DNA from 3 places in the Agromyces indicus genome. Region 3 is predicted to be linked to each of the others. Evidence: predicted binding sites of a transcription regulator. Region 3 holds the regulator's gene; each other region holds the start of a gene.
The links. Region 3 encodes HrcA, which represses chaperone genes, less so after heat shock. Its sites were predicted from a motif close to TTNGCACTCGNNNNNNNCGAGTGCNAA; they were not measured.
Positions count from the first base shown of each region.

Region 1 (9,886 bases), on a different contig from region 3:
CACCACCGGCGACGATGCCCTCCTCGACGGCGGCCTTCGCGTTGCGGACGGCGTCCTCGATGCGGTGCTTGCGCTCCTTGAGCTCGACCTCGGTGGCCGCGCCCGCCTTGATGACGGCGACGCCGCCGGCGAGCTTGGCGAGGCGCTCCTGGAGCTTCTCGCGGTCGTAGTCCGAGTCGGTGTTCTCGATCTCCGAGCGGATCTGGGCGACGCGGCCCGCGATCTGGTCGGGGTCGCCCGCGCCCTCGACGATGGTGGTCTCGTCCTTGGTGATGACGACCTTGCGCGCCTGGCCGAGCAGGTCGAGCGTCGCGTTCTCGAGCTTGAGGCCGACCTCCTCGGAGATGACCTGGCCGCCGGTGAGGATCGCGATGTCCTGGAGCTGGGCCTTGCGGCGGTCGCCGAAGCCCGGCGCCTTGACGGCGACCGACTTGAAGATGCCGCGGATCTTGTTCACGACGAGCGTGGCCAGTGCCTCGCCGTCGACGTCCTCGGCGATGATCAGGAGCTGCTTGCCCGACTGGATCACCTTGTCGACGATCGGGAGCAGGTCCTTGATGTTCGAGATCTTCTGGTTGGCGATGAGGATGTACGGGTCCTCGAAGACCGCCTCCTGGCGCTCGGGGTCCGTGACGAAGTACGCCGACAGGTAGCCCTTGTCGAAGCGCATGCCCTCGGTGAGCTCGAGCTCGGTGCCGAAGGTGTTCGACTCCTCGACGGTGACGACGCCCTCCTTGCCGACCTTGTCGATCGCCTCGGCGATGATCTCGCCGATCTGGGGGTCGGCGGCCGAGATGGACGCGGTCGCGGCGATCTCGTCCTTGGTCTCAACCTCCTTCGCCGTCGCGAGCAGCTCCTCGGAGACGGCCGTGACGGCCTTCTCGATGCCGCGCTTCAGCGAGATGGGGTCGGCGCCGGCGGCGACGTTGCGGAGGCCCTCGCGCACGAGCGCCTGGGCGAGCACGACCGACGTGGTGGTGCCGTCACCGGCGACGTCGTCGGTCTTCTTCGCGACCTCCTTGACCAGCTCGGCGCCGATCTTCTCGTACGGGTCGTCGAGCTCGATCTCCTTGGCGATCGACACGCCGTCGTTGGTGATGGTGGGGGCGCCCCACTTCTTCTCGAGGACGACGTTGCGGCCGCGCGGGCCGAGGGTCACCTTGACCGCGTCGGCGAGCTGGTTGAGCCCGCGCTCGAGACCGCGGCGGGCCTCCTCATCGAAAGCAATGATCTTTGCCATGTGTGTCTCTCGTCCCTTCCGGACGTTCAAAGATTCCAAGGGTTAGCACTCAAAACGAGTGAGTGCTAAAGCGATTCTGGCACTCACCCGGCCCGAGTGCAAGCGAGCGACGGATGCCGCATCCCCCGGGAACGCGGAAGCGCCGCCGGGCGAGCCGACGGCGCTTCGACGCTGAGGGGATCAGGCGGGGCGGACCGCCTCGGCCTGGGGGCCCTTGGAGCCTGAGCCGACCTCGAAGGTCACCTGCTGGCCCTCTTCGAGCACCTTGTAGCCCGCCATGTCGATCGCGGAGTAGTGGACGAAGACGTCCTGACCGCCCCCGTCGACGGTGATGAATCCGTAGCCCTTTTCAGCGTTGAACCACTTCACGGTTCCGTTCGCCATGCGTTGCTCCCATGTTGCCGAGTTTCCGAGTCAGCACGTGCCTTCGCCTGTACCGGGCCGTCGACGTGCCGACACGGCGCCGGGGCCCCGGCACCGGATGCTCCACACGCGATCGAGCGGCCGAATCCAGATAGTCACAGCGCGCGCGCCCCGCACAAGGGTTCCGCGGTCCCGAATGGTCGCAGAATGGCAACGATTCGGTCACCGTCAGCGGCCGGACGCCTCCACATAGTCCGCCCCGAGCACCACGACGAGCTGCATACCGGTCGCCCCGTACTCCTCCGAGAGCCGGACGTCACCGACGGGCAGCAGCCCCAGCACTCCGCGGGCCGCGCCCTCGAGCTCCGGCGCCGCGTAGTACACGACGGTGGTCTCGATGTCGGACGTGTCGGCGTTCGAGGTGATGCCCACCGTCAGCCCGCTCGCCGTCAGCGTCTCGCCGACGCTCGCCGCCAGGCCCGACGTGCCCGTGCCGTTCAGCACCGCGACCGGGACATCGGGCGCCAGGGTCGGCGGCGCCGTCGCCACGGGGGTCTGCGTGGGGACCGGCTGACCCCCGCCGAAGTCGAGCCGGTCGTTGTAGATGCTCACCGCGGCGATGCCCGCACCGGCCAGCACGACCGTGGCGAGGGCGGCCCAGCCGAACGCGATCCACCGGGCGCCACGGCGGGCGGGGGCACGGTGCGCGCCGACGCGCTCGATGCCGTGCGGGATCGAATCGAACCGGTCTCGGGGGAACTTCTGCGTCATGGATCCTGCCGGGGTCGTGGTCGGCCCGTCTCGATCGCCGCGCCGGTGGGGATGGCGCGTTCGGCCCGGGCCGCCGCCCGCGCCGCGCGCTGCCGCTGCAGGCGCTTCACGAGCATGGGATCGTGCCGCAGGGCGGCGGGGTCGTCGACGAGTTCGGCGAGCAACCGGTAGTACCGGGCCGGCGAGAGATCCAGTTCGTCGCGGATCGCATCGGCCTTCCGCGCCGGATCGCGCCACGCGCGCGCCTCGAAGGCGAGGATGCGCCGACGTCGCTCGTCGAGTCCGTCCGTGCTCCGGTGCGTGGTCGCGGAGTCGGGGTCCGGCCTGCCTGCGGCGTCCATCGCACCTCCTCGTCGGTCTCGGTCGGCGGTCGCCCGCTCGTCTGACGACATCCTAGAGAGCGGATGCCGCGCACCCGCCGCACTCGGGCGGAGCGCCGTCACGGAACACGCGTCGAGCGTCATGCGTTGCACCGCACGTCGCCGGAACTGCGACGATGGGATGACCGCACACGACGAGGAGACCGCATGCCGTACGAGGTGGAGAAGTCCGAGGAGCAGTGGCGAGAGGAGCTCGGCGACGAGCGCTACGCCGTGCTCCGCGGTGCCGGGACCGAGCGCGCGTGGACCGGCGAGCTGCTCGACGAGGAACGCGCCGGCGTCTACGCGTGCGGCGCGTGCGGCGCCGAGCTGTTCAAGAGCGGCACGAAGTTCGACTCCGGATGCGGCTGGCCCAGCTTCTACGAGTCGGTCCGGCCCGAGGCGGTCGAGCTCCTCGAGGACACCTCGCTCGGCATGGTGCGCACCGAGGTCCGCTGCGCGCGCTGCGGCTCGCACCTCGGCCACGTCTTCCCCGACGGCTTCGGCACGCCCACCGGCGACCGCTACTGCATGAACTCGATCGCCCTCGACTTCACGCCCGAGTCCTGAGCGTGGCATCCGTGCGCGAGGCGGCCCTCGCCCGCCGGTCGTGGCCCGAGGTGACGGATGCCGCACCCGGCGACGACGAGCTCCGCGACCTGCTCGAAGCGGCCGGGCGGGTCGCCGACCACGCGTCGCTCGCCCCGTGGCGCGTGATCGCCGTGCGCGGCGACGCCCGCGCCCGCGTGGGCCGGGCGCTCGCGGCCGCCGCCGGCGCCGAGGGAGCCGCGGCCGAGAAGCTCGCGGCGAAGCCGCTGCGCGCCCCGCTGCTCCTCGCGATCGTCGCCTGCACGAGGCCGCATCCGAAGGTCCCCGAGTGGGAGCAGGACGCCGCGGCGGCCGGGGTCGCCCACCTGCTCTCGCTCCTGCTCGACGAGGCCGGGTGGGGCGTGATGTGGCGGACGGGGCCGCTCACGCGGCATCCGCTCGTCGCCGACGCGCACCACCTCGCCCCGGGCGAGCACCTGCTGGGGTGGCTCTACGTCGGCGGCCGGCCGGAACGCGTCCGCCCGGAGCGGCGAGTCGGCCCCGACGTGGCCCAGCGGTTCAGCTCGTTGGCCTGACCGCCGCGGTCGACCCGGTGACCGGCTCGGGCTCCGGCGGCGCCGCGTGCTTCGCGCGCCCCCAGCGGATGCTCGCCAGTGCGACCGCAACGAGCGCCAGCACCGTGCCGCCGACCGTGGCCAGCCCGACGGGGCGGCCGGTGGCCGGCAGGAGCAGGTCGAGCGCGAGCGCCGCCGTCAGCTGCCCGGCCACGAGCCCCAGCGCGAGCAGCAGCACCCCCACGCGGCGCACCAGCACGGCCTGCGCGGCGATGAACACGCAGCCGATCGCGCCGCCCGTGTAGAGCCACCAGTCGGCGGGCATGCGATCGGGCCAGCCGACGGATGCCGCATGCACGAGCATCACGCCGACGAGCACCGCCGTGCCCACCGCGAAGTTGGCGACGGTCGCGGCGAGCGCGCTCGCCGATGCGGTGCGGACCCGCCCGTTCATCGCCTGCTGCCAGGAGGCGCCGATGCCGGCCGTGAACGGCAGGAGCATGACCCACAGCGGGACCGACGCGGACACCTGCGCGGAGACCGCCCACCCCACCGCCGCGAGGGCGAGCACGGCGCCCGCGACGCGCGCGATCGACAGGGGCCGACGCCCGCCGGGACCGATGCCGATCACATCGAACACGACCCCGCCGAGCGTCTGCCCGGCGACGATCCCGATCGTGAACAGGGCGACGCCGAGGACGCCGACGGCGATGCCCTGGGTCGCGACGAACCAGGCGCCCGCGACGCCGCCGAGCAGCATCCACCACGGCACTGCGCCGGCGCGGAAGGCGACGCCGAGGCGAACGAGCCCGCGGCGTCCCCCGGGCCACGCCGCCGCGAGCACCAGGAGGAGCACGAGGCCGGACCCGAACGAGATCACCGCGGCGACGGAGTAGTCGTCGAGGGCGCGCGCCAGCTGCCCGTTCACCCGGGACTGCAGCGCCACGAGGCCGCCGGACACCACGGTGAGGGCGATGGCGACCCACATCGGCACCCGCGAATCGGCCGCGTGCGCGTGCGGGGGCGAATGGTGCGGATGACTCGCCGCGCCGCCCGCTGCGGGCTGCGACGACGGGGCGGGTGTGCTCGACATGGAGCCGGCTACGGGACTCGAACCCGTAACCACCGCTTTACAAGAGCGGTGCGCTACCAATTGCGCCAAGCCGGCGTGACTCCCCCACATCCTACCGATCGCGCGGCGCGAGCGGACGACGACGGCCCGGCCCCGCGATGGGACCGGGCCGTCGGCACGACCGGGACGGCGCTCAGCCGGCGGGGGTCGGGGTGGGCGTCGGCGTCGGCGTGCCGTTGGACTCCGAGTAGCTCTGGCCGGCCGCCTGCAGCACGAACGCGCGGAACTCGGCCGGGTCCTCGAGCGAGCCGACGTACTGCTTGCCGTTCACCAGCACCGTCGGCGTGCCCTTGACGGACTCGAGCTCGGAGTTCGGGATCGGCTGGGTCAGCGCCCGGTTGGTGGCATCCTCGACCCAGCCCTTGAACCGCGTCTCGTCGATGCACTCGTCGACCGACGAGGACGCGCCGGCCTCGGCGGCGAGCGCCTTGATCTCGTCGTTCGAGAGGCCGGCCGAGAGCTCCTCCGGCTGGTTCTCGAACATGAGCGCGTTGAAGTCGAAGAACGCCTCGGGCGACCGGTCGGCCACGCACGCCGCGGCGTTGGCGGCGCGGAGCGAGTACTGGGTGCCGGCGGACTTGTTCGTGAGGATGGCGATCGGGTGCACCTCGAGCGTCGCGGCGCCCTGCTCGACCATCGTGCGCATCGACTCGGAGTTCGTCTGCTCGAACTGGCCGCAGTAGGGGCAGAGGTAGTCGACGTAGACCACGATGTTCGCGACCGTGCCGCTGTCGTCGGGCTCGCTCGGCGTCGGCTCGCCGTTCGCGGGGATCGCGCGGGTCGAGACCGGCTCGATGCCGCTCTCGCCGCCGACGAGCAGGATGCCGTCGCTGGCCATGTTCTGCGGACCGGGACCCTCGGGACGGACGCTGTTGAAGATCATCGTGCCGATGAGCGCCGCGATGGCGAGCACCACCACGATCACGCCGCCCTGGATCAGGAACTTCTTGCGGCGGTCCTTCCGCCGCTGCTCCTCGCGCAGCAGGCGGGCCTTCTCACGGGCCGCCTCGCGTCGCTCGTTGCGGCTGGGGCGCGGCTGGATGGATCCAGTGCTCATCGATGGTCAACTCCGGGTCAGCTGTGGGGGCGCGCGGGAATGCAGGCGCACGCACCGAAGAGTGTAGGAGCGGACACTGTGAATCGCCCAAACGGCGCCCGAGCGCCGGCTGGTCGCGGCATCCGCGGGGCATGGTTCGCCCGCTGCGGCCACCGACGCGGATGCGGCGATGCGGAGCTCGCATGACATACTGAGGGAGCGTCGACACCGATGTCGGCGTTTCCATTCACTACGGATCGTCCGGCACGTACCTGCCGGTGAAGGAGAACAGAACCATGGCGTCAGTCACGTTCGACAAGGCCACCCGCCTCTATCCCGGTGGCACCCGTCCCGCCGTCGACCAGCTCGACCTCGAGATCGCAGACGGGGAGTTCCTCGTCCTGGTCGGCCCCTCCGGCTGCGGCAAGTCCACGTCGCTCCGCATGCTCGCGGGCCTCGAAGAGGTCAACGACGGCAACATCTTCATCGGCGACCGCAACGTCACCGACGTGCCGCCGAAGGACCGTGACATCGCGATGGTCTTCCAGAACTACGCGCTGTACCCGCACATGACCGTCGCCGAGAACATGGGCTTCGCGCTCAAGATCGCCGGCGTCGGCAAGGAGGAGCGGGCCGCGCGCGTCCTCGAGGCCGCCAAGCTGCTCGACCTCGAGCCGTACCTGAACCGCAAGCCGAAGGCGCTCTCGGGCGGCCAGCGGCAGCGCGTCGCCATGGGCCGCGCGATCGTGCGCCAGCCGCAGGTGTTCCTCATGGACGAGCCGCTGTCGAACCTCGACGCCAAGCTCCGCGTCCAGACCCGCACCCAGATCGCCTCGCTCCAGCGCCGCCTCGGCGTCACCACGGTCTACGTCACGCACGACCAGACCGAGGCCCTCACCATGGGCGACCGCATCGCCGTGCTGAAGGACGGCGTCCTCCAGCAGGTGGGCACGCCGCGAGAGCTGTACGAGCGGCCGAACAACGTCTTCGTCGCGGGCTTCATCGGCTCGCCGGCGATGAACCTGTTCCACGCCGACGTGGTCGAGGGCGGCATCAAGTTCGGCACCGCGACCATCGACGTCGAGCGCGACGCGCTCGCGTCGGCGTCCGGCCCCGTCGTCACGGTCGGCGTCCGCCCCGAGGACATCGTCGTGTCGAACACGCAGGGCGAGGGCCTCGAGGTCGTCGTCGACCTCGTCGAGGAGCTCGGCGCCGACGGCTACCTCTACGGCCACTCGACCATCGAGGGCAAGCGCACCGACATCGTCGCGCGCGTCGACGGCCGCGTCCACCCGTTCGCGGGCGACACCGTCTACCTCATGCCGACCCCCAAGCACGTCCACGTGTTCGACGCCGAGTCGGGCGCGCGTCTCATCCAGGAGCCGGTGGCGAGCTGATCTCCGCGATACTGCGACCGCGATGCCGGTCGGGCTCCGGCCCGGCCGGCATCGTCGTTCCCGGGTACGCTTGGGCCTGATGAGCGGCACACTCTCGATCACGTCGGCGATGACCGACCCCGCCCTGCTCGACCTCCCGTGGGACCTCCCGCTCGAGGCGTGGCCGAGCGAGACCATCGCGGCGCTCCCGAAGGGCATCTCGCGGCACCTGGTCCGCTTCGCGCACCTGAGCGGCCACGTCGTGGCCATCAAGGAGACCACGGCCGAGATGGCCAAGGGCGAGTACGAGATGCTGCGCACCCTGCAGCGGCTCGAGATCCCCTGCGTCGACCCCGTCGCGGTCATCACGAACCGAACGGATGCCGACGGCGAGGAACTCGCGCCGGTGCTCGTCACCCGGCACCTGCGCTTCTCGCTGCCGTACCGGGCGCTGTTCTCGCAGACCCTCCGCCCCGACACCGCGACCCGCCTCGTCGACGCGCTCGCGGTCCTGCTCGTGCGCCTGCACATCGTCGGGTTCTTCTGGGGCGACGTGTCGCTGTCGAACACGCTGTTCCGTCGCGACGCCGGGGCGTTCGCCGCGTACCTCGTCGACGCCGAGACGGGCAAGCTCTACGAGGGTGGCCTGTCGAACGGCCAGCGCGAGAACGACCTCGAGATCGCGCGCGTGAACATCGCCGGCGAACTGCTCGACCTCGAGGCGGGCGGCCGTGTCGCCGACGAGCTCGACCCGGTCAACATCTCGAACGGCATCGTCGACGCCTACCGCAGCCTCTGGACCGAGCTGACCGGCTCGGAGTCGTTCGGGCTCGCCGAACGGTGGCGGATCAACGAGCGCGTCAACCGACTCAACGAACTCGGGTTCGACATCGAGGAACTCGCGATCCGCACCGACGAGGCCGGTACGACGCTGCGCATCCAGCCGAAGGTCGTCGACGCGGGCCACCACCAGCGCCGGCTGCTCCGCCTCACGGGGCTCGACGCGGGCGAGAACCAGGCCAGGCGCCTGCTGAACGACCTCGACTCCTATCGCGCCGCGTACAACAAGCAGGACCAGGACGAGGAGATGGTCGCGCACGAGTGGCAGATGCGCGTGTTCGAGCCCGTCGTCCGAGCCGTCCCGCAGGAGCTCCGCGGCAAGCTCGAGCCCGCCGAGGTGTTCCACGAGCTGCTCGAGCACCGGTGGTACATGGCGCAGCAGCAGGGTCACGACATCCCGCTGGCCGAGGCGCTCACCGCCTACATCAACGACGTGCTGCGGCATCGTCGCGACGAGGCCACGGTGATCGGCCCGCCGACCGAGGCGATCACGACCGCGCTGCCGGCCGTCGGCCCGGACACCGCCGAGCTGGCCGTGCACGATCCCGACGACGAGGGCGACTGGCGCCTCAAGGTCTGAATCGCCCGGTGGTCGAGTAGGACCCGGCCCGTACCGAGGTGGCGCTACTCGGCGCGCAGCTTCGCGATCTCGTAGAGCGTGACGGATGCCGCGATGCCGGCGTTCAGGGACTCGGTGGCCGCAGAGATCGGGATCGACACGATCGCGTCGCACGTCTCGGTGACCAACCGCGACAGCCCCTTGCCCTCGGACCCGACGACGACCACGATCGGCCGGTCGGCGAAGTCGAGGCCGGGCAGCGACACGTCGCCGTCCCCGTCGAGACCGAGCACGAACACGCCGCGCTCCTTCAACGCCTTGAGCGTCTGCGTCAGGTTCGGCGCCATCGCCACGGGGACCCGAGCCGCCGCACCGGCGGAGGTCTTCCACGCCGCGGCCGTCACCCCGACCGACCGGCGCTGGGGCACGATCACGCCCTGCCCGCCGAACGCGGCCGTCGAGCGGATGATGGCACCGAGGTTGCGCGGGTCGGTGACGCCGTCGAGCGCCACGAGCAGCGGCGTCTCGTCGTCGGCGAGCACCTCGTCGAGCAGGTCGATCGGGTGCGCGTACTCGTACGGCGGCACCTTCAGGGCGAGGCCCTGGTGCACCCCGCCCTCGCCCGCGAGCCGGTCGAGCTCGGGCCGCATGACCTCGAGGATCGGGATGCCGCGGTTGGTCGCGATCTTCACGGCCTCCTTCACGCGGTCGTCCATCTCGATGCGTGCGGCGACGTAGAGCGTGGTGGCGGGGATGCGGGTGCGCAGCGCCTCCACGACGGCGTTGCGGCCGGTCACGATCTCCGACTCGTCACCCGACTTCGACCGACGGGCGGCACCCGATGCGCCACGAGGGGCGCCGGCGCGCTGCGGCGTGCGGCCGCCCGACTTCTCCGCGGCGCGCTCGGCTGCGGCCTTGCGCTTGTAGGCCTTGTGGTACGGCCGATCCTCGGCCTTGGGGGTCGGGCCCTTGCCTTCGAGCGCCTTGCGGCTGTGGCCGCCGGTCCCGACCTTCTGGCCCTTGCCCTTCTTGCGCACGGCTCCCGCGCGAGGCTTTCCGCTGCTGCCCTTCATGAGGTGAGGCTCCAATGCGTTCCGGTCTGGCTGT
Region 1 covers NZ_JAVKGS010000003.1:54,206-64,091, forward strand. The annotation lists gene groL (chaperonin GroEL) at 1-1,240, opposite strand, end outside; gene RH861_RS10025 (cold-shock protein) at 1,421-1,624, opposite strand; gene RH861_RS10030 (LytR C-terminal domain-containing protein) at 1,832-2,374, opposite strand; gene RH861_RS10035 (DUF3263 domain-containing protein) at 2,371-2,715, opposite strand; gene msrB (peptide-methionine (R)-S-oxide reductase MsrB) at 2,902-3,303, shown strand; gene RH861_RS10045 (nitroreductase family protein) at 3,315-3,857, shown strand; gene RH861_RS10050 (DMT family transporter) at 3,841-4,929, opposite strand; tRNA gene RH861_RS10055 (tRNA-Thr) at 4,929-5,004, opposite strand; gene RH861_RS10060 (DsbA family protein) at 5,102-6,025, opposite strand; gene RH861_RS10065 (ABC transporter ATP-binding protein) at 6,301-7,401, shown strand; gene RH861_RS10070 (DUF4032 domain-containing protein) at 7,481-8,800, shown strand; gene rlmB (23S rRNA (guanosine(2251)-2'-O)-methyltransferase RlmB) at 8,845-9,852, opposite strand; gene cysS (cysteine--tRNA ligase) at 9,849-9,886, opposite strand, start outside.
Region 1: the regulator HrcA is predicted to act here: its motif matches at 1,283-1,309, upstream of groL (chaperonin GroEL).

Region 2 (9,886 bases), on a different contig from region 3:
CGCGCCGTCGCGATCGGCCAGGACCAGATCGTCTCGATCACCGCGGGCGAGGTCACCGTGACGGACTTCGACGGCAACGCGGTCGAGGTCGAGCCGTTCGACGTCGCGTGGGACGCCTCCGCGGCCGAGAAGGGCGGCTGGTCCTCGTTCATGGCGAAGGAGGTCGCCGAGCAGCCCGACGCCGTGGCGAACACCATCCGCGGTCGCATCGTCGACGGCGTGGTCTCGATCCCCGAGCTCGACCAGCTCGGCGACGACGCGCTCCGCTCCATCCGGCGCATCACCGTCGTGGCGTGCGGCACCGCCGCCTACGCGGGCATGGTGTCGAAGTACGCCATCGAGCAGTGGGCGCGCATCCCGGTCGAGGTCGAGCTAAGCCACGAGTTCCGCTACCGCGAGCCGGTCATCGACGACGGCACGCTCGTCGTCTCGATCAGCCAGTCCGGCGAGACGATGGACACCCTCATGGCCGTCAAGTACGCCCGCGAGCAGGGCGCGAAGGCCATCTCGGTCTGCAACACCCAGGGCGCGACCATCCCGCGCGAGTCGGACGCGGCGGTCTACACGCACGCCGGCCCCGAGGTCGCGGTCGCGTCGACCAAGGCCTTCGTGGCGCAGATCACGGCCCTCTACCTGTTCGGCCTCCACCTCGCGCGCGTGCGCGGCACCCTCTCGGAGGACGAGCTCGCGGCGCAGGTCGCCGAGCTCCAGGCGATCCCCGAGAAGATCACGACCGTCCTCGAGCAGGGCGAGCGCGTGGGCGAGCTCGCGCACTGGATGAGCGACACCCGCTCGGTGCTCTTCCTCGGCCGCCACGTCGGCTACCCGATCGCGCTCGAGGGCGCGCTGAAGCTCAAGGAGCTCGCGTACATCCACGCCGAGGGCTTCGCCGCGGGCGAGCTCAAGCACGGCCCGATCGCCCTGATCGAGCCGGGCCAGCCGGTGTTCGTGGTCGTCCCGAGCCCGCGCGGCTCGGCGGCCCTCCACCCGAAGGTCGTCTCGAACATCCAGGAGATCCGCGCCCGCGGCGCTCGCGTCATCGCGATCGCCGAGGCCGGCGATGCCGCGGTGCTCCCGTTCGCCGACGAGGTCATCCGCATCCCGCTCGCCGGACCGCTGTTCGAGCCGCTGCTGGCCGTCGTGCCGCTGCAGATCTTCGCGATGGAGCTCTCGCAGGCGAAGGGCCTCGACGTCGACCAGCCGCGCAACCTGGCGAAGTCCGTCACGGTCGAGTGACCGCTCCGTCGCGGGCGTCGGTCATCGGCGCCCGCGACGGCACGGGTACGGCAGACTCGGAAACGTGGAGTCGAGGAGGATCGCGTGATCGCGGGCATCGGCATCGACGTGGTCGACATCGCGCGCTTCGAGCGCTCGCTCGAGCGCACGCCGGCCCTGCGCGATCGGTTGTTCGCTGAGAGCGAACGCAACCGCCCTGCGCGGTCGCTCGCCGCCCGCTTCGCCGCCAAGGAGGCGCTGATCAAGGCGCTCGGAGGGCACGCCGTCATCCGCTGGCACGACATGCGCATCGTGAACGACGCCGACGGCAATCCCGACTTCGCGCTGTCCGGCGCGCTCTCCCGACACGTCGCCGACCTCGGCATCGACCGGGTGCACCTCTCCATGAGCCACGACGCCGGCATCGCGAGCGCCTTCGTGGTGCTCGAGCGAGCCGAGACCCGAGGAACCACGCCGTGACCGACCGATCCCTGCCGGGCCCCTTCCGCGAGGCGGTCATCGACCTCGATGCCGTCCGCCGCAACCTCCGCACCATCGGCGAAGGGGTGGCCCCGGCCGCCGTCATGGCGGTCGTCAAGGCCGACGCGTACGGTCACGGCGCCGTGCCGGTCGCCCGCGCCGCGCTCGAGGGCGGGGCCGGATGGCTCGGCGTGGCCGATCTCCACGAGGCGCTCGCGCTCCGCGCCGCGGGCATCGACGCGCCCGTCCTCGCGTGGCTGCACGACCCCGACGCCCGGTTCGCCGACGCGATCGAGCGCGACGTCGACCTCGGCGTCTCGTCCGTCGCCCAGCTCGAGGCGATGGCGGCTGCCGCGGCATCCGTCGACCGCACGGCGAACGTGCACCTCAAGCTCGACACCGGCCTCAGCCGCAACGGCATCGCCCCCGAGGCCTGGCCGGCCGCCGTCGAACGCGCCGCGGAGCTCGAGGCCGCCGGACGCATCCACGTGCGAGGGATCTTCAGCCACCTCGCGAACACCTCGCCGGACGCCGACGCCGAGCAGCTGGCCGCCTTCCTCCGCGGCGTCGACGAGGCGCGCCGGGCGGGCCTCCGCCCCGAACTGCGTCACCTCGCGTCGACGGCCGCGGCCCTGCGGTTCCCCGAGGCCCGGCTCGACCTGGTCCGCATCGGCATCGGGGTCTACGGCATCCCCCCGTTCGGCGACGGCACGACCGCGGCCGACCTCGGTCTGACGCCCGTCATGACCCTGCGCGGCCGCGTCGCCGCGGTGCGGCGGGTCGGCCCCGGCACGGGGGTGTCGTACAACCACGCCTGGCGCGCGGAGCGCGAGACCACGCTCGCGCTCGTGCCGCTCGGCTACGCGGACGGCGTGCCGCGGCAGGCGTCGGGTCGCGCCGAGGTCCTCATCGGCGGACGCCGCCATCCCGTGGTGGGCCGCATCGCGATGGACCAGTTCCTGGTGGACGTGGGCGACGACGAGGTGGCCGTGGGCGACGAGGTGGTGCTCGTCGGCGACCCGCAGGTGGGAGCGCCCTCCGCCGACGACTGGGGCGCCGCCGCCGACACCATCGGCTACGAGATCGTCACGCGCATCGGGCCGCGAGTTCCGCGCACCCACGTGGAGGACGCATGAGCACCCGCATCGTGCCCGACGCCGACGCGATGGAGGAGCTCGGCCGCGAGCTCGGCCGGCAGCTGCGTGCGGGTGACCTCGTCGTGCTCACCGGACCCCTGGGCGCCGGCAAGACCACGCTGACGCGTGGCATCGGCGACGGACTCGGGGTCCGCGGGCCGGTGCAGAGCCCGACCTTCGTGCTCGCCCGCACGCACCCCAGCCTCGTCGGCGGGGCGCCGCTCGTGCACGTCGACGCCTACCGCCTGTCCGGGGCAGCCGAACTCGAGGACCTCGACCTCGACTTCGACCGCGCGGCGGTCGTCGTCGAGTGGGGCGCCGGCCTGCTCGACGGGGTCAGCGACTCATGGCTCGAGGTCGTGATCGCCCGACGGCGGGGCGGCGATGCGACCGACGGAGACGACGCGGAGCACCCGGCGGACGCCGAGGAGGACCTCGAGTCCGACGAGCCCCGCACCGTGGAGCTCGTCGGGCACGGACCGCGCTGGGCGGGCACGCCCTACGCCGCGGCGGCCCGGCTCGAGGCCGGACCCGGCTCCCCGCGCGACGCCGCGAACTAGGCTGGAAGCCATGCTCCTCGCGATCGACACGTCCACGGGCACGAGCGTCGCCGTGGTCGACCGGGAGGCCGGCGTCCTCGCCGAGGCGGGCACGGCCGACACCATGCGGCACGCCGAGGTCGTCGGCGGGTTCATCCGCGACGCGCTGGCGGCCGCGGGCGTCCGGCCCGCCGACCTCTCCGCCGTCGCGGCGGGCATGGGGCCCGGTCCCTTCACGGGCCTGCGCGTCGGGATCGCCGCCGCCCACGCCTTCGCCCTCGGCACCGACCGGCCGTTCGTCCCGGTGGTGAGCCACGACGCGATCGCCCTCGCCTGGTACGTCGACGGCGGCACCGGGAGGCTGCAGGTCGTCACCGACGCCCGGCGGCGCGAGTCCGCCGTGTCCGAGTACGACGGACTCGATGCCGACGGCCTGCCCGTGCGCATCGGCGGTCCGCGGCTCGCTCCGCGGGACGCGGTGACCGAGGTCGGCGGCATCCGCCTCGACGCCGACCGCGTGTCGGCCGGCGCGCTCGGACTGCTCGCCGAGCGGGCCGACGCCACCGGGCGCCTGCCGCTCGCCGACGACGAGCCGCTCTACCTCCGCGCACCCGACGTGACCGTGTCGGCCGGCCCGAAGCGGGTGCTCGGATGAGCCTCATGCTGCGGCACGCGCGTCCCGACGACCTCGACGCCGTCATGGCGCTCGAGCGCGCGACGTTCGCCTCCGACGCCTGGCCGGAGTCGGCGATGCGCTCGGAGCTGTCGGCGCAGCACACCCACTACCTCGTGGCGATCGACGACCGGGACCCCGAGGCGATCCTCGCCTATGCCGGACTCCTCGCCCCCCGGGGCTCCGGCCAGGGCGACATCCAGACCATCGCCGTCGCCCCGTCGCGTCGCGGTGCCGGGCTCGGGCGCGCCCTGATGCACGCGCTCATCGACGAGGCGCGACGCCGCGGCGTCACCGAGCTGTTCCTCGAGGTGCGGGCCGACAACCCGGTCGCTCGCGGCCTGTACGAATCGCTCGGCTTCGTCGAGATCGACGTGCGCCGCGGCTACTACCAGCCCGACGGCGTCGACGCGGTCGTCATGCGACTGGCGGTGCCGCCGGCGGTCGCCCGCCCCGCGTCATCCGTCGCCAACGTCGACCACGCACGCGACCCGGCCCCGACGCCCACCACGCAGACCCCCGCAGGAGACGCCCCGTGAACCGCGACGCCCCGCTCGTGCTCGGCATCGAGACCTCGTGCGACGAGACCGGTGTCGGCATCGTCCGCGGCACCGAGCTCCTCGCCAACGCGATCGCCTCGTCGATGGACGAGCACGCGCGCTACGGCGGCGTGGTGCCCGAGGTCGCCGCACGCGCCCACCTCGAGGCGCTCGGCCCGACCATCCGGGCGGCCCTCGACGAGGCGTCCGTCGACCTCGCCGACCTCGATGCGGTCGCCGTGACGAACGGGCCCGGGCTCGCGGGGGCGCTGATGGTCGGGGTGGGGGCGGCGAAGGCGCTCGCGCTCTCGCTCGAGAAGCCGGTCTACGCCGTGAACCACCTCGTGGGCCATGTCGGCGCCGACCTCATCGGCGACCGCCCGCTCGAGACGCCGAGCGTTGCGCTGCTCGTGTCGGGCGGGCACACGTCGCTGCTGCTCGTGCGCGACCTCGACTCCGACGTCGAGCTGCTCGGCGAGACCATCGACGACGCGGCGGGCGAGGCGTTCGACAAGGTCGCCCGGCTGCTCGGGCTGCCCTACCCGGGCGGGCCCGAGATCGACCGTGCCGCCGTGGGCGGCGATCCCGACGCGATCCGCTTCCCGCGCGGACTCACGCGGCCCAAGGACCTCGAGCGCCACCGCTACGACTTCTCGTTCTCGGGCCTGAAGACCGCGGTCGCCCGCTGGGTCGAGCAGCGCGAAGCGGTCGGCGAGCCCGTGCCGCTCGCCGACGTCGCCGCGAGCTTCCGCGAGGCCGTCGTCGACGTGCTCGTCTCGAAGGCGATCGCCGCGTGCACCGACCTCGGCGTGCCGCGGCTGCTCCTCGGCGGCGGCGTCGTCGCCAACCGGCGACTGCGCGAGGTGGCCGAGCTGCGAGCGGATGCCGCGGGCGTGGCCCTGCGCATCCCGCCGCTGTCGCTGTGCACCGACAACGGCGCCATGATCGCGGCGCTGGGCGCGCGGCTCATCATGGCCGGGCACGAGCCGTCGGGACTCGACTTCGGTGCCGACTCGACCCTCCCGGTCACCGACATCCAGGGCTGAACGCGAATGGGGAGTCCTCCCCGATGCGCGGCGCGCGAGCGGGGCGCTACTGTGGCGTGTGCGCCCCCATGACGGGGTGCGTCGACCCGCGTCGCCGGTCGTTGACATCACCCGGTGGCGCTGCCAGCATGGCCGGGTCCAGGCAACCACACGAGGAGTCCAGCATGACCGACCCCAACGAGCCCAACCGCTCCGACGTCCCGCCGCCCCCGCCCGCGCCCGCGCCCGCCTACGGCAGCGCGCCCTCGTACGGTTCGGGTACGGAGTCCTACGGCGCCCCGGCGTCGCAGAAGACCAACGTCCTGGCGATCGTCTCGCTGGTGTCGTCGTTCTTCATCCCGCTCGTCGGCATCATCACGGGTCACATCGCGCTCAGCCAGATCAAGAAGACGGGCGAGCAGGGCCGCGGCCTCGCGATCGCCGGCCTGATCATCGGGTACGTCCTTCTGGTCGTCGGCATCATCATCGCGATCGTCTGGTTCGCCATCCTCGGCGCCGCCATCAGCAGCGGCAACGTCACCACCTACTGATCGAAGGAAGTACGAGAGGGGCTCGACATGAGCGATCCCAGGCAGCCCGACGAGCCGGCAAAGCCGCTCACGCCGTCCGAGCCGTCGGTCCCGGCCGAGCCGGTCGAGCCCACCGTACCCGCCGAGCCGAGTGAGCCGGTCGGGCCGACGATCCCCGACGAGCCGAACCCGCCGAGCGAGCCCGAGACGCCCGCCGTGCCGGTCGAGCCGTCGGAGCCCGTCGGACCGGCCGAGCCGCTCGCGCCCCCGGCTCCGCCGGCGCCTCCCGCGCCCCCGGCTCCGCCCGCCCCGCCGGCGCCGCCGGCCCCGCCCGCCTACGGCGGGGGGTCGCCGTTCGACACCGGCGCCGCCGAGTCGCCCGCCGCCGCCGCAGCGTACGACGGGACGCCGCAGTCCGCCTACGGCGCTGCGCCGAGCGCGGCGTACGGCACCGCGGCGGGCGCGCCGGACGCGGGATACGGCGCCGGGTACGGCTCCGCGCCCTACCAGCCGGCCCCGGCCAAGCCCACCGCGGTGTTCAGCATCATCTCGCTGATCGCGGGCATCATCGGCATCATCGGCTCCGGCATCGTGATCATCCCCTTCGTCGGCGGCATCCTGCAGCTGATCGTCCCCGCCGCCGCGGTCGTGCTCGGCTTCATCGGCCGCCGCAAGGAGCCCTGGGCCAAGGGCATGTGGCTGACCGGCATCGTGCTCGGCTTCGTCGGGATCGCGATCGCGCTCATCTCGATCGTCGCCTGGGCGGCGCTCTTCGCGGTCAGCGACACCTCGTACACGTACTGAGGACGGCGCGGGTGAGCGACGAGCGGATGCCCCGCGGCGACGAGCGCGCCGCGCCGGGCGGATCCCCGTCGCCGCCCGAGCCGGACGCGCTCCGCGGGATCGACACGTCCCCGCCGGAGCCCCAGCGGGAATTCGACGTGCCGTACGACACGGGCGAACTGCACGGACTCCCCACGGGGCAGCTCCTCGCGCTCGGGCGCCCGGCCCCCGAGCCGGAGTACGTCGACGAGGAGGAGCAGCGTCGGTTCTGGAGCCGGCTCTCGGCGGGCCTCGGCATCCCGGGCGCCGTCGCGTCGCTGTTCGTCGGCTGGATGCTCCCGCTGTCGATCGCGGCGATCGTGTTCGGGGTGATGGGCCTCCGTCGCGAGGAGGGCGCGCGCGTCCCGGCCTTCATCGGCATCGGCACCGGCATCGCCGGGCTCGTCTTCTCGGGCGTGTGGATCGGCTACTACGCCATCGTCTTCGGCGCGCTGCCGCGCTGAGTGGTCCCGGCGGATGCCGCGGGCGATCCTCGCCGGTCAGAGCCGCTCGACGAGCAGGGCGACGTGGCGACCCTCCTCGCGCGTCAGCACGACGGTCGCCGCGGTGTCGCCCTTCAGCTTGAGGCGCGTGCGGAGCGCCGCCGGGTCGACGTCGACGCCGCGCTTCTTGATCTCGAGCGTGCCGACGCCGCGGGAGTGCAGCGCCTGGCGGAGGTGCCGCTCATCGGCGGGCAGTCGCTCGATCACGCGGAATCCCCGGGCGAACGGGCTGTCGAACTCGCGATCGGCCGTGAGGTAGGCGATGCCCTCGCTGAGCATCCAGCCGCCGTTGGCCCGGGCGAGGTCGCCGATCAGTCGGGCCCGGATGACCGCGCCGTCGGGTTCGTACAGGTAGTCGCCGAGCGGGCCCACGGGCGCATCCTCGCTGTCGGCCGGGGCGACGAGCTCGTGCGCCGCGTCCCCGCGGATGACGAGGGCGGCGCGTCCGACGCCCGGCCGGGCCAGCGGCCCGGTCCAGACCGCGAGCTCGACCACGTCGCCGTCGACCGACACCCACTGCGCCTCGGTGCCGGCGGGGACGAGGTCGCGGTCGGTGCCGGGCCCGAGCTTCACGCCGACCGGCATCCGCTCGGCCAGGCCGAACGCGAAGTCGAGCGACGGCGAGTAGTCGGCGGCATCCGCGATCCGCTTGGTCGTGCCGCCCGCGGTGGTGCGTCGCGCCGGGTCGAGCCACGCGGCGTCGATGCCGCCGAGGGGTACCTCCTCCGCCGCGGAGTGCAGCACCTGCGCATGCGGGAACGGCGTCAGGTTGAACGCGGCGATCGCCGCGGTCACCTCGTCGGCGTCGGCGGCGGTCACCTCCAGGTCCATCGCGGCGAACGCCAGCGCGTCGCCGCCGATGCCGCAGCCGAGGTCGGCGACGTGGCGGAGGCCGGCTCGCGCGTACCGGCCGGCGTGGAGGGCGGCGACGCGGAGCCGGGTGGCCTGCTCGAGCCCGGGCTCGGTGAAGAGCATGCGGTCGGCGAACTCGCCGAACTTCGCGCGTGCCCTGGCCCGCAGACGCGACTGCGTCAGGACGGCGGCGACGAGGCCGGGGGAGTGCCCCCTGCGTCGCAGGTCGGCGACCGTCTTCACGACGTCCTCGCGGCCGGTCCAGGCGGGCAGGGAGTCGAGCAGGTCGAGCCCTTCGGGTGAGAGCAGTTCGACGAGCTCGGCGCGTTCCACGCGGACACGCTAGCACCGCGGCATCCGCTGGCACTCACGTTGCACGAGTGCCAGAACCGCCCTAGACTCCTGTTAGCACTCTCATTCAGAGGCTGCTAACCCCAGTCTTCGTCAAGAAAGAGGTCAACCGTGTCGGTTTCCATCAAGCCGCTCGAGGATCGCATCGTCATCAAGCAGGTCGAGGCCGAGCAGACCACCGCGTCGGGTCTGGTCATCCCCGACACCGCCAAGGAGAAGCCCCAGGAGGGCGAGGTCGTGGCCGTGGGCCCGGGCCGCATCGACGACAACGGCAACCGGATCCCGCTCGACGTGGCCGTCGGCGACAAGGTCATCTACTCCAAGTACGGCGGCACCGAGGTGAAGTTCGGCGGCGACGAGTTCCTCGTCCTTTCGGCCCGCGACGTGCTCGCGGTCGTCGTCCGCTAGTCGGTCCGACAACCTCCGCGGCCCGGATGCCACACGGCATCCGGGCCGCGTCGTCGTCTCCGGCGGGGAATCGTCCCCGGCGCCGACCGGTGCGGGACCGCCTGCGGCGGGATGTCGACGAATTCCGGCAGTCCCCCAGCGTCGGTCGTGTCGGCCGCCGAGCGTAGGCTTTCCCGGTGAGCACCGCACCCACCGTCGCCGACGCCCGCCCCTCGCCCGCGGGCGTGAGCCGGAGCGGGCTCGTCTACGCCGTCGCGGCCTACGGGCTCTGGGGATTCCTGCCGATCTACTTCATCGCCCTGGCGCCCACGGGACCGGTCGAGATCGTCGCCTGGCGCATCCTGCTCTCGCTCGTGTTCTGCGCCCTCCTCATCGCCGTCACGAGGTCCTGGCGGGCCTTCCGCGCGCTGCTGCGCGACCGCCGCGTCGTGCTGACGATGGGGGCCGCCGGCGCGCTCATCTTCGTCAACTGGCTCACCTACGTCTTCGCCACGCTCAACGGGCAGGTCGTCGAGGCCGCGCTCGGGTACTTCATCAACCCGATCGTCACCGTCTTCCTCGGGGTGATCGTCCTGCGCGAGCGCCTCAACGCGACGCAGTGGACCGCCGTCGGGATCTCGATCGTCGCGGTCGTCGTGCTCGCCGTCGGCTACGGGCAGTTGCCGTGGATCGCGCTCGTGCTCGCCTTCAGCTTCGGCTTCTACGGGCTCATCAAGAAGCGGGTGGGCCACCGGGTCGACGCCGTATCGGGACTGACGCTCGAGACCGCATGGCTCGCCCCGTTCGCCGCCGTGCTGCTCGTGATCGTGGGCG
Region 2 covers NZ_JAVKGS010000003.1:185,609-195,494, reverse strand. The annotation lists gene glmS (glutamine--fructose-6-phosphate transaminase (isomerizing)) at 1-1,236, shown strand, start outside; gene RH861_RS10670 (holo-ACP synthase) at 1,321-1,695, shown strand; gene alr (alanine racemase) at 1,692-2,831, shown strand; gene tsaE (tRNA (adenosine(37)-N6)-threonylcarbamoyltransferase complex ATPase subunit type 1 TsaE) at 2,828-3,391, shown strand; gene tsaB (tRNA (adenosine(37)-N6)-threonylcarbamoyltransferase complex dimerization subunit type 1 TsaB) at 3,402-4,025, shown strand; gene rimI (ribosomal protein S18-alanine N-acetyltransferase) at 4,022-4,582, shown strand; gene tsaD (tRNA (adenosine(37)-N6)-threonylcarbamoyltransferase complex transferase subunit TsaD) at 4,579-5,628, shown strand; gene RH861_RS10640 (DUF4190 domain-containing protein) at 5,793-6,158, shown strand; gene RH861_RS10635 (DUF4190 domain-containing protein) at 6,186-6,941, shown strand; gene RH861_RS10630 (DUF4190 domain-containing protein) at 6,953-7,423, shown strand; gene RH861_RS10625 (class I SAM-dependent methyltransferase) at 7,460-8,647, opposite strand; gene groES (co-chaperone GroES) at 8,777-9,073, shown strand; gene rarD (EamA family transporter RarD) at 9,250-9,886, shown strand, end outside.
Region 2: the regulator HrcA is predicted to act here: its motif matches at 8,675-8,701, upstream of groES (co-chaperone GroES).

Region 3 (9,886 bases):
GGCGGCGACGAGCTCGCCGGGCGGGGCGTCCTTCAGCAGGTAGCCGCTCGCGCCGGCTTCGATCGCGCCGAGGATGTCGGCGTCGGTGTCGTAGTTCGTGAGCACGAGCACGCGGGGTGCGCCGGGAGTGGCGCGGATCCGCCGGGTGGCGTCGACGCCCTGCAGCCGCCCGGGGAACTGCAGGTCCATGAGCACGAGGTCGACGCCCGGCGTCGTCGCGAGCGAGACCGCCTCCTCGGCCGTGGACGCCTCGGCGACCACGTGCAGGTCGGGTTCGGCCTCGAGCAGCGCGCGCATGCCCGCTCGGACGACGGGATGGTCGTCGCTCAGCACGAGCCGGATCATGCCGTCACCGCCGGGATGCGCACCGACAGCGCCGTGCCGCCGCCGGGGGAGGACTCGACGTCGGCCGAGCCGCCGAGCGCCTCGGCCCGCTGCCGGATGGCGCGCAGCCCGAACGAGGCGCCGGCGGAGCCCTCGGGTTGCAGTCCGGCCGGGTCGAAGCCGATGCCGTTGTCGACGACGTCGAGCGCGACCTCGTCGCCGAGGTAGCTGAGCGTGAGCTCGGCCCTGGCGGCATCCGCGTGCTTGACGACGTTGGAGAGCGAGCCCTGGGCGATGCGCAGCAGGGTCGCCTCGATCGACATGGGGAGGGCCACCGGGTGGCCGCTCAGCGAGAACGAGACCCGGGTGCGCGACCCCGACTGGGCCGCCTGCTCGTTGGTGGCCTCGGCGAGCCGGCGGAGCGCTGCCGGCAGCGTCTGCTCGTCGAGGGCGGGCGGCGTGAGCTCCCGGATGAAGCGCCGCGTCTCCTGCAGGTTGTCGGCGGCGGTCTCGCGGGCGAGCCGGAGCTTGTCGCGCACGGCGCTGTCGTGCACGTCGCGCTCGGCGGCGTGCAGCAGCATCTGGATCGAGGAGAGGCCCTGGGCCACCGTGTCGTGGATCTCGCGCGCGATCCGCTCGCGTTCGGCGAGCGTGCCCGCCTCGCGGCTCGCCGCGGCGAGCTCCTCGCGCGTGGCGAGCAGGTCGAGGATGAGCGACTGGCGCTCGCGCGACTCCACCGCCATGGCCCGGTACCCGAGTCCGATGATCACGGCGACGCCCGCGGAGATGAACGGCCCAAGGATGCTGCCGACCTCGAATCCGAGGTGGGAGGTCGTGCTCCACACGCTGAGCAGGAACGTCACGGCGACGAGCGGCACGGCGTAGCGCGCGGGCAGCACGTGGAGTTCGAGGAAGAAGAGCGGGAACGCCAAGAACGCGGCATCCGGGGTGAGCGCACCCAGCCCGAGCCACAGCCCCAGCAGCATGACGAGCCAGGCCGCGCGCATCCAGGGCGTGACGACCTGGTGGGCGGTGACCACGCCGACGGCGTAGGTGCCGATGAAGGCGATCGAGAGGATGGCGATCGGCACCCGCTGCTCGCCGCCGGTGATCACCGCGCGGGCGACGACGAAGAGCGTGAGGCCGACCACGAGGACGTGCAGGCCCACGCGGAGCGACGTGAACACGGGACGGAGCGCCGACGGCTGCACCCGTCCGACGAGTGGGGCATCGAGCACGGTCATGGTGCGATTCAGCGTAGTCCCGGGGCCCCGGAGCGGCATCCGTCGAAAGTGGGATCGCCCGCATGGGAGAATCGTCGGGATGTCTCCGAGAGCCGCTGACCCCCCGGTGCCCGCCGCCACCGATCCCGCGCTGATCCGCAACTTCTGCATCATCGCGCACATCGACCACGGCAAGTCGACGCTGGCCGACCGCATGCTGCAGATCACGGGCGTGGTCGCCGACCGCGACATGCGTGCGCAGTACCTCGACCGCATGGACATCGAGCGCGAGCGCGGCATCACCATCAAGAGCCAGGCCGTGCGCATGCCGTGGGAGCTGTCGGGCACCGCGTACGCGCTGAACATGATCGACACGCCCGGGCACGTCGACTTCAGCTACGAGGTCTCGCGTTCGCTCGCGGCGTGCGAGGGCGCGATCCTGCTCGTCGACGCGGCGCAGGGCATCGAGGCGCAGACGCTCGCGAACCTGTACCTCGCGCTCGAGAACGACCTCGAGATCATCCCGGTCCTGAACAAGATCGACCTCCCGGCCGCCGAGCCCGAGAAGTACGCGCGCGAGCTCGCCGACCTCATCGGCGGCTCGCCCGACGACGTGCTCCGCGTGTCCGGCAAGACCGGCATGGGCGTCGAGGACCTGCTCGACCGCGTCGTCGAGCGCATCCCCGCCCCCGTGGGCGACGCGGATGCCCCGGCCCGGGCGATGATCTTCGACTCCGTCTACGACAGCTACCGCGGCGTCGTCACCTACGTCCGCATGGTCGACGGCAAGCTGAACCCGCGCGAGCGCATCCAGATGATGTCGACCAGGGCGACGCACGAGATCCTCGAGATCGGCGTGAGCGCGCCCGAGCCGACGCCCACCAAGGGCCTCGGCGTCGGCGAGGTGGGCTACCTCATCACGGGCGTGAAGGACGTGCGGCAGTCGAAGGTCGGCGACACCGTCACGACCGCGTCGAAGCCGGCCGCCGAACCGCTCGCCGGCTACACCGAGCCGCTGCCCATGGTCTTCTCGGGCCTGTACCCGATCGACGGCAGCGACTACCCCGAGCTCCGCGAAGCGCTCGACAAGCTCAAGCTCTCGGATGCCGCGCTCGTCTACGAGCCCGAGACGTCGGTGGCGCTCGGCTTCGGCTTCCGCTGCGGGTTCCTCGGGCTGCTGCACCTCGAGATCGTCACCGAGCGGCTGCGTCGCGAGTTCGACCTCGACATCATCGCGACCGCGCCATCCGTGGTCTACGAGGTCACGACCGAGGACAAGAAGACCGTCACGGTCACCAACCCGAGCGAGTTCCCGACCGGCGGCAAGATCGCCGAGGTGCGCGAACCCATCGTGAAGGCCGCGATCCTCGCGCCGAAGGACTACGTCGGCACGATCATGGAGCTCTGCCAGTCGCGTCGCGGCACGCTGCTCGGCATGGAATACCTCGGCGAGGACCGGGTCGAGATCCGGTACAACATGCCGCTCGGCGAGATCGTCTTCGACTTCTTCGACAACCTCAAGTCGAAGACCGCCGGCTACGCGTCGCTCGATTACGAGCCGGCAGGCGACCAGGCGGCCGACCTCGTGAAGGTCGACATCCTGCTCCAGGGCGAGCAGGTCGACGCGTTCAGCGCGATCGTGCACCGCGACAAGGCGTACGCGTACGGCGTGCTCATGACCGGTCGCCTGCGCGAGCTGATCCCGCGGCAGCAGTTCGAGGTGCCGATCCAGGCGGCGATCGGCGCCCGCATCATCGCGCGCGAGTCGATCCGCGCCATCCGCAAGGACGTGCTCGCCAAGTGCTATGGCGGTGACATCACCCGCAAGCGCAAGCTCCTCGAGAAGCAGAAGGAGGGCAAGAAGCGCATGAAGATGGTCGGCCGCGTCGAGGTTCCCCAAGAGGCGTTCATCGCCGCGCTCTCGGGCGAGACCGAGAAGAAGGACGCGAAGAAGTAGCGCTCAGGCGCCGTTTCGTAGAATCGACGGATGACTCGACGCAGCACGTTCACCGACCAGTCGGTGACCTACGGCGCGATCGGCGCCACGCTCGATCCCGACCTGCTGCGGTACCCGCCCGCCGGGTTCCGCCCGGCCGAGGACTCGGTGAAGCTCGGTTCCGGCCGCGAGCGCTTCGACCGCGCCGCCGAGGAGCTCATGACCTGGGGCGTCCAGAAGGGCGCCGGGTTCGAGGTGGCCGAGGTCGCCCCGGGCACGGGCGCGCAGTACACGGGCATCGCGTACGACGCCGACGGCTCGCCCCTGACGGAGCAGCCGACCGCGCGGGCCGAGCAGCGCTTCGCCGCCGACGGCACGCCGTTCGTGTCGGCGGGCATGACCGCGGTGCTCCGTCGCCGCGAACGGTTCCGCACCCGCGTGGTGCCGGTGCTCGTGGTCTACGTGGTCGACGAGCCGGGCCGCATCGGCTTCGCCTACGGCACCACCGGAGAGTCGCCCGAGCACGGCGAGGAGGCGTTCGTCCTCGAGCACCGCGACGACGACAGCGTGTGGCTCACCATCCGCTCGGCGCTCGAGCCCAGGGGCGGCATCCACCGCCTGCTCGCCCCCCTCGTGCGTCGTCGCCGGCGTGAGCTCACCCGCGCCGAGCTCCGCGCGCTGCACCCCGCGTACACCTGACGTGGCCGGTCCGCTCCCGATCGCCGATCCCGCTCCCGCTGACGGCCTGCTGCCCGCGACGGCGGTGACGGATGCCGCGACGCGCGCCTTCGGCGTGTACGTCCACGTGCCGTTCTGCCGGGTGCGCTGCGGCTACTGCGACTTCAACACGTACACGGCGGGGGAGCTGCGCGGCGTCAGCCAGGCGCAGTACGCCGACCAGGCCGTCGACGAGATCCGGCTCGCGGGTCGCGTGCTCGCGGCATCCGGTGCACCGGACCGACCCGCCCAGACGGTGTTCTTCGGCGGCGGCACGCCCACGATGCTGCCTGCGACCGATCTGGTGCGCATGTTGCGCGGCATCCGCGACGAGTTCGGCCTCGCGAGCGGCGCCGAGGTGACCACCGAGGCCAATCCGGACTCGGTGGAACCGGAGGACCTGCAGCGCCTCGCCGAGGGCGGGTTCACCCGCGTCTCGTTCGGCATGCAGTCCGCCGTGCCGCACGTGCTCGCCGCGCTCGACCGCACGCACGACCCCGCCCGCGTACCGCTCGTCGTCGGCTGGGCGCGCGACGCCGGGCTCGACGTGAGCCTCGACCTCATCTACGGCACGCCGGGGGAGTCGCTCGACGACTGGCGCACCAGCGTCGAGTCGGTGCTCGCCGAACGACCCGACCACGTCAGCGCCTACGCGCTCATCGTCGAGGAGGGCACGAAGCTCGCCCGCCAGCTGCGTCGCGGCGAACTGCCGGCGATCGACGACGACCTCACGGCCGACATGTACGAGCTGGCCGACGAGCGGTTCGCCGCGGCCGGGTACGAGTGGTACGAGGTGTCGAACTGGTCGACGGATGCCACGCACCGCTCCCGCCACAACCTCGGGTACTGGCGCGGCGACGACTGGTGGGGCGTCGGCCCCGGCGCCCACAGCCACGTCGGCGGCGTCCGGTGGTGGAATGCGAAGCACCCGGCGGCGTACGCCGAGCGCCTGGCGGCGGGCGTGTCGCCGGCAGGCGGGCGCGAGACGCTCGACGCGGCGGCGCGCGAGACCGAGCGCGTGCTGCTCGGCACCCGGATCCGCGACGGGCTCGAGCTCGCCTCGCTGGGTGCCGGCGGTCGCCGCGAGGTCGCCGCGCTCATCGCCGACGGACTCGTGGACGCGAAGAACGCCCTCGCCGGGCGGCTCACGCTCACCCGGCGAGGGCGTCTGCTGGCGGACGCCGTCGTGCGGCGCCTGCTGTACTCGGTGATCGAGTAGCGCCGAAGGCGCGTACCGAGATCAGCTCACGAACTTGATCGCGATCGGGTAGACGTAGGGCTGACCCTGGTTCGCCTTCATCGCGGCGATGATGCCGAACACGATCGCGGCGACCCACGCGGCGAACAGGATCAGGAAGCCGATCAGCACGAACGCGAGGACCCAGCCGACGACGTACGCGATGAGCAGCGTGATCTGGAAGTTCAGCGCGGTGGCCGAGTGCGCGCGGATGAACGCGCCGCGGTCCTTCAGCACCAGGTAGCCGATGAGCGGCGGCAGGAACCCGAACAGGATGCCGCCGATGTGGATCAGCGTGGCCCAGAGCCGCTGGTCGGGCGGGCTCATCTCCTGCGCTGCGGCGCCGTAGCCGGGGCCGCCCGCGGGCGGCGGGGTCGGGCCGCCGGGCGGCGGGGGAGGCGTGCTGCCTCCGGGAGGAGGCGGGGGCGTGCTGCCGCCGGGCGGCGGAGTGCTGGGCGGAGTGGGTGGGGTGGGAGGTGGTGCGTCGGACATGATGCTGGCTCCTTGGTCGGTCGCACGCCGTGTCGCGAGGCGTTTCTTCATGCTGGCACACGGCGACGCGCCGGTCGAGAGGTCTCGAACCGGCGCGTCGTGAGGAGCTGTGCGGCTACTTGATGAGGCGCAGGGCGAACGGGTAGCGGTAGTGCCGACCGTCCTTCACCTGCAGGAAGGCGATGATCGAGAAGACGACGCCGAGGATCCACGGCACGTAGGTGAGGAAGCCGAGGACGGCCCCGATGCCGAAGGTGACGATCGTGAGCACCGTCACGGCGATCCACAGGGCGACCGTGGCGATGGTGAGCGTGATCTGGAAGTTCAGCGCCTCCTTCGCCTCGGTGTTCGTGAACGAGCCGCGGTCCTTGAAGACGAGCCAGATGATGAGCGACGGCAGGATGCCGAGGATGCCGCCGAGGTGGGCGAACGACGCCCACTTGACGTCCTGCTCGTGCGAGAGCGGCGCGGCGGCGGCCGGCTGCGGGGTGTTGGGATCGGTCATGCGGGGTGCCTTTCGGGTTTGACGGGGGATGCCCGCCGGCCGCGCCGAGCGGGCGCGCGCCGGTGACGGCGATGCACACGCTACTGCGGCAGCACGCGGACCGGCAACGGCGCCATCCCCGGATGACGCGATATGATTAGCAGTCAGCTGAACCGAGTGCTAAGCGCACGATCCGCCCGACCGGTCGAGGGAAGCGAGGGTCCATGGTCTCCGAGCGCAGTCTCGCCGTCCTCCGTGCCATCGTCCAGGACTACGTGGCCTCGCGCGAGCCGGTCGGCTCGAAGACGATCGTCGAGCGCCATCACTTCGGCGTCTCGGCCGCGACCATCCGCAACGACATGGCGCTCCTCGAGGAGGAGGAGCTGATCGCGGCACCGCACACGTCGTCCGGTCGCATCCCGACCGACAAGGGCTACCGGGTGTTCGTCGACCAGCTCGCCGACATCCGCCCGCTCTCGACCGCGCAACGGCAGGCGATCGAGACGTTCCTCGGCGAGTCGAACGACCTCGACGAGCTGCTCTCCCGTACGGTCCGGCTCGTCGCGCAGCTCACGCGGCAGCTCGCCGTGGTGCAGTACCCGAGCTTCGCACGGGCGCGCGTGCGTCACGTCGAACTCGTCTCGCTGGCGCCGACGCGGGTGCTGTGCATCCTCATCTCCGATTCCGGCCAGGTCGAGCAGCGGCTGGCCGAGCTCGACCACCCGGTCGACGAGGAGACGATGCACCGACTGCGCGACCGGCTCAACGAGGTCGCCGCCGGGCTCACCATGACCGAGGCGGCGACCGCGCTCTCGGCCGAGACCGCGCAGGCCGACCGTGCCCACGCCGAGGTGCTCCGCACGCTCGCCGCGACGCTCGCCGACCAGGCGAACGTGACCCGGAGCGACCGACTGGTCGTCGCCGGCGCGGCGAACCTCGTGCGCACCGAACAGGACTTCGCCGGCAACATCCTCGGTGTCATCGAGGCGATCGAGGAGCAGGTCGTGATCCTGCGGCTGTTCGGCGAGATGCACTCCGACGACGGCATCGCCGTGCGCATCGGCCGCGAGAACGCCCCGTACGGCCTCGGCGAGACCTCGGTGGTCACGAGCTCGTTCGCCGTGCCGGGGCGCGACGTGTCGCGGCTCGGCGTGGTGGGTCCCACCCGCATGGACTACTCCCAGAGCATGGCCGCCGTGCGCGCCGTGGCTCGCTACCTCTCCCGGACCCTCGGCGAGAGCTGATCCCCGGACCGCCACCGCGCGGCATCCGTCACCGGCAACCGAAAGGACACGCCCTCCGTGGCCGACCATTACGAGGTCCTCGGCGTCTCGCGCGACGCCACCCCCGACGAGATCAAGAAGGCCTACCGGCGGCTCGCCCGCGAGCTGCACCCCGACGTCAACCCGGGCACCGAGGCATCCGAGCGCTTCAAGCAGGTCACGCACGCCTACGACGTGCTCTCCGACCCGAAGCAGCGGCAGCAGTACGACCTGGGCGGCGGCCAGGGCGGCTTCAACGGTGCCGGCTTCGGCGGGTTCGGCGACATCTTCGAGACGTTCTTCGGCGCGGGGCAGTCCACGCGCGGCCCGCGTTCGCGCCGCGAGCGCGGCCAGGATGCGCTCATCCGGCTCGAGGTGGGCCTCGACGACGTGATCTTCGGCACCCACCGCGAGATCGACGTCGACACCGCGGTCACCTGCGAGACGTGCCACGGCTCGTGCTGCCAGCCCGGCACGGCGCCGGTCACGTGCGACATCTGCGGCGGCACCGGGCACATCCAGCGCGCGGTGCGTTCGCTCCTCGGCAACGTGATGACCTCGAGCCCGTGCGGTTCGTGCCGCGGCTACGGCACGATCATCGCCACGCCGTGCCCGACCTGCCAGGGTCAGGGCCGCGTCCGGGCACGCCGCACCGTTCCCGTCGACGTGCCGGCCGGTGTCGACACGGGTGTGCGCCTGCAGATGCCCGGCTCGGGCGAGGCGGGTCCTGCCGGCGGGCCGAACGGCGACCTCTACCTCGAGATCAAGGTGCGCAACCACGAGGTGTTCAGCCGCAACGGCGACGACCTGCTGTGCACGCTCGAGGTGCAGATGACCGATGCCATCCTCGGAACGACCGCGAAGGTGGAGGCGCTCGACGGCGACGTCGACCTCGAACTGAAGGCGGGCGTGCAGTCGGGCGAGATCCTGACGGTGCGCGACCGCGGCATCACGCACCTGCGCGGCGGCGGCCGCGGCGACCTCAAGGTCGCCGTCCACGTCGTGACGCCGACGAAGCTGAGCCACAAGGAGCGCGAGCTCGTGCAGCAGCTGGCCAAGCACCGCAAGGCGCAGCCGCCGCAGCTCGGTCACTTCCAGCAGGGGCTGTTCGCGCGGCTGCGCGACCGGTTCCTCGGCTGACGGCGGGGCGGATGCCGCGATGAGCAGCCTCTACCTCGACGAGACGCTCGACCTGGCCGGGGTCGCGCCGGGTGCGTCGGTCGTGCTCGACGGCGACGAGGCGCGCCACGCGGTGACGGTGGCGCGGGTCCGGGTGGGCGAGCGCGTCTCGATCGGCGACGGTCGAGGACGCATCGTGGCGGGCGAGGTCGCCGCGACGGAGTCGCGCCGGCTCGAGCTCGCCGTCGACGAGGTGCGCGAGGACCCCGAGCCGTCGCCGCGGCTGACGCTCGTGCAGGCGCTCGCGAAGGGCGACCGCGACGAGCTCGCCGTGCAGGCGGCCACCGAGCTCGGCGTCGACCGGGTCGTGCCGTGGGCGGCGACGAGGTCGGTGTCGCGCTGGGAGGGGCCGAAGGCCGAGAAGGGCCGCGCACGCTGGGCCGCGATCGTGCGTGAGGCGGTGAAGCAGTCGATCCGCTCGCGCATCCCCGTGGTGGAGCCGGTCGCCGCCACGCGCGAGCTCCCGGCTCGGCTGCAGGGCGAGCGGATGCTGCTGCTCGTGCCGGGCGCTGAGACCCCGCTGTCCGGCATCCGTCACGACGGTCGCGACCTGGCCCTCGTGGTCGGACCCGAGGGCGGCATGGACCCCGCCGAGATCGCGCGGCTCGTCGACGCCGGCGCGGAACCGGTGCGGCTCGGCGACTCGGTCCTGCGCACCTCGACGGCCGGCCCCGCGGCGATCGCGGTGCTGTCGGTCGCGCTCGGGCGGTGGTGAGCCATCCGTCGCTACGATGGGGGGATGAGCGGAACGGCTGAGCCCACGGTGTTCGAGCGCATCGCCGCCGGCGAGATCCCGGCGCGCATGGTCGCCGACACCGAGCGCATCATCGCGTTCCACGACATCTCGCCGCAGGCGCCGGTGCACGTCGTCGTGACGCCGCGCACGGCGGAGTACCGCGACGTCGTCGAACTCGCGGCCGCCGACCCCGAACTGCTCGCCGAGCTCGTCTCGGTGGCTCGCGGCATCGCCGAAGAGCTGGCCGACGGCCAGTTCCGACTGGTCTTCAACACCGGCCCGGCTGCGGGCCAGAC
Region 3 covers NZ_JAVKGS010000005.1:14,757-24,642, reverse strand. The annotation lists gene RH861_RS15220 (response regulator) at 1-345, opposite strand, end outside; gene RH861_RS15215 (sensor histidine kinase) at 342-1,568, opposite strand; gene lepA (translation elongation factor 4) at 1,648-3,504, shown strand; gene RH861_RS15205 (DUF1990 domain-containing protein) at 3,535-4,182, shown strand; gene hemW (radical SAM family heme chaperone HemW) at 4,184-5,419, shown strand; gene RH861_RS15195 (DUF4870 domain-containing protein) at 5,441-5,764, opposite strand; gene RH861_RS15190 (DUF4870 domain-containing protein) at 6,045-6,434, opposite strand; gene hrcA (heat-inducible transcriptional repressor HrcA) at 6,638-7,657, shown strand; gene dnaJ (molecular chaperone DnaJ) at 7,715-8,815, shown strand; gene RH861_RS15175 (16S rRNA (uracil(1498)-N(3))-methyltransferase) at 8,835-9,569, shown strand; gene RH861_RS15170 (HIT domain-containing protein) at 9,594-9,886, shown strand, end outside.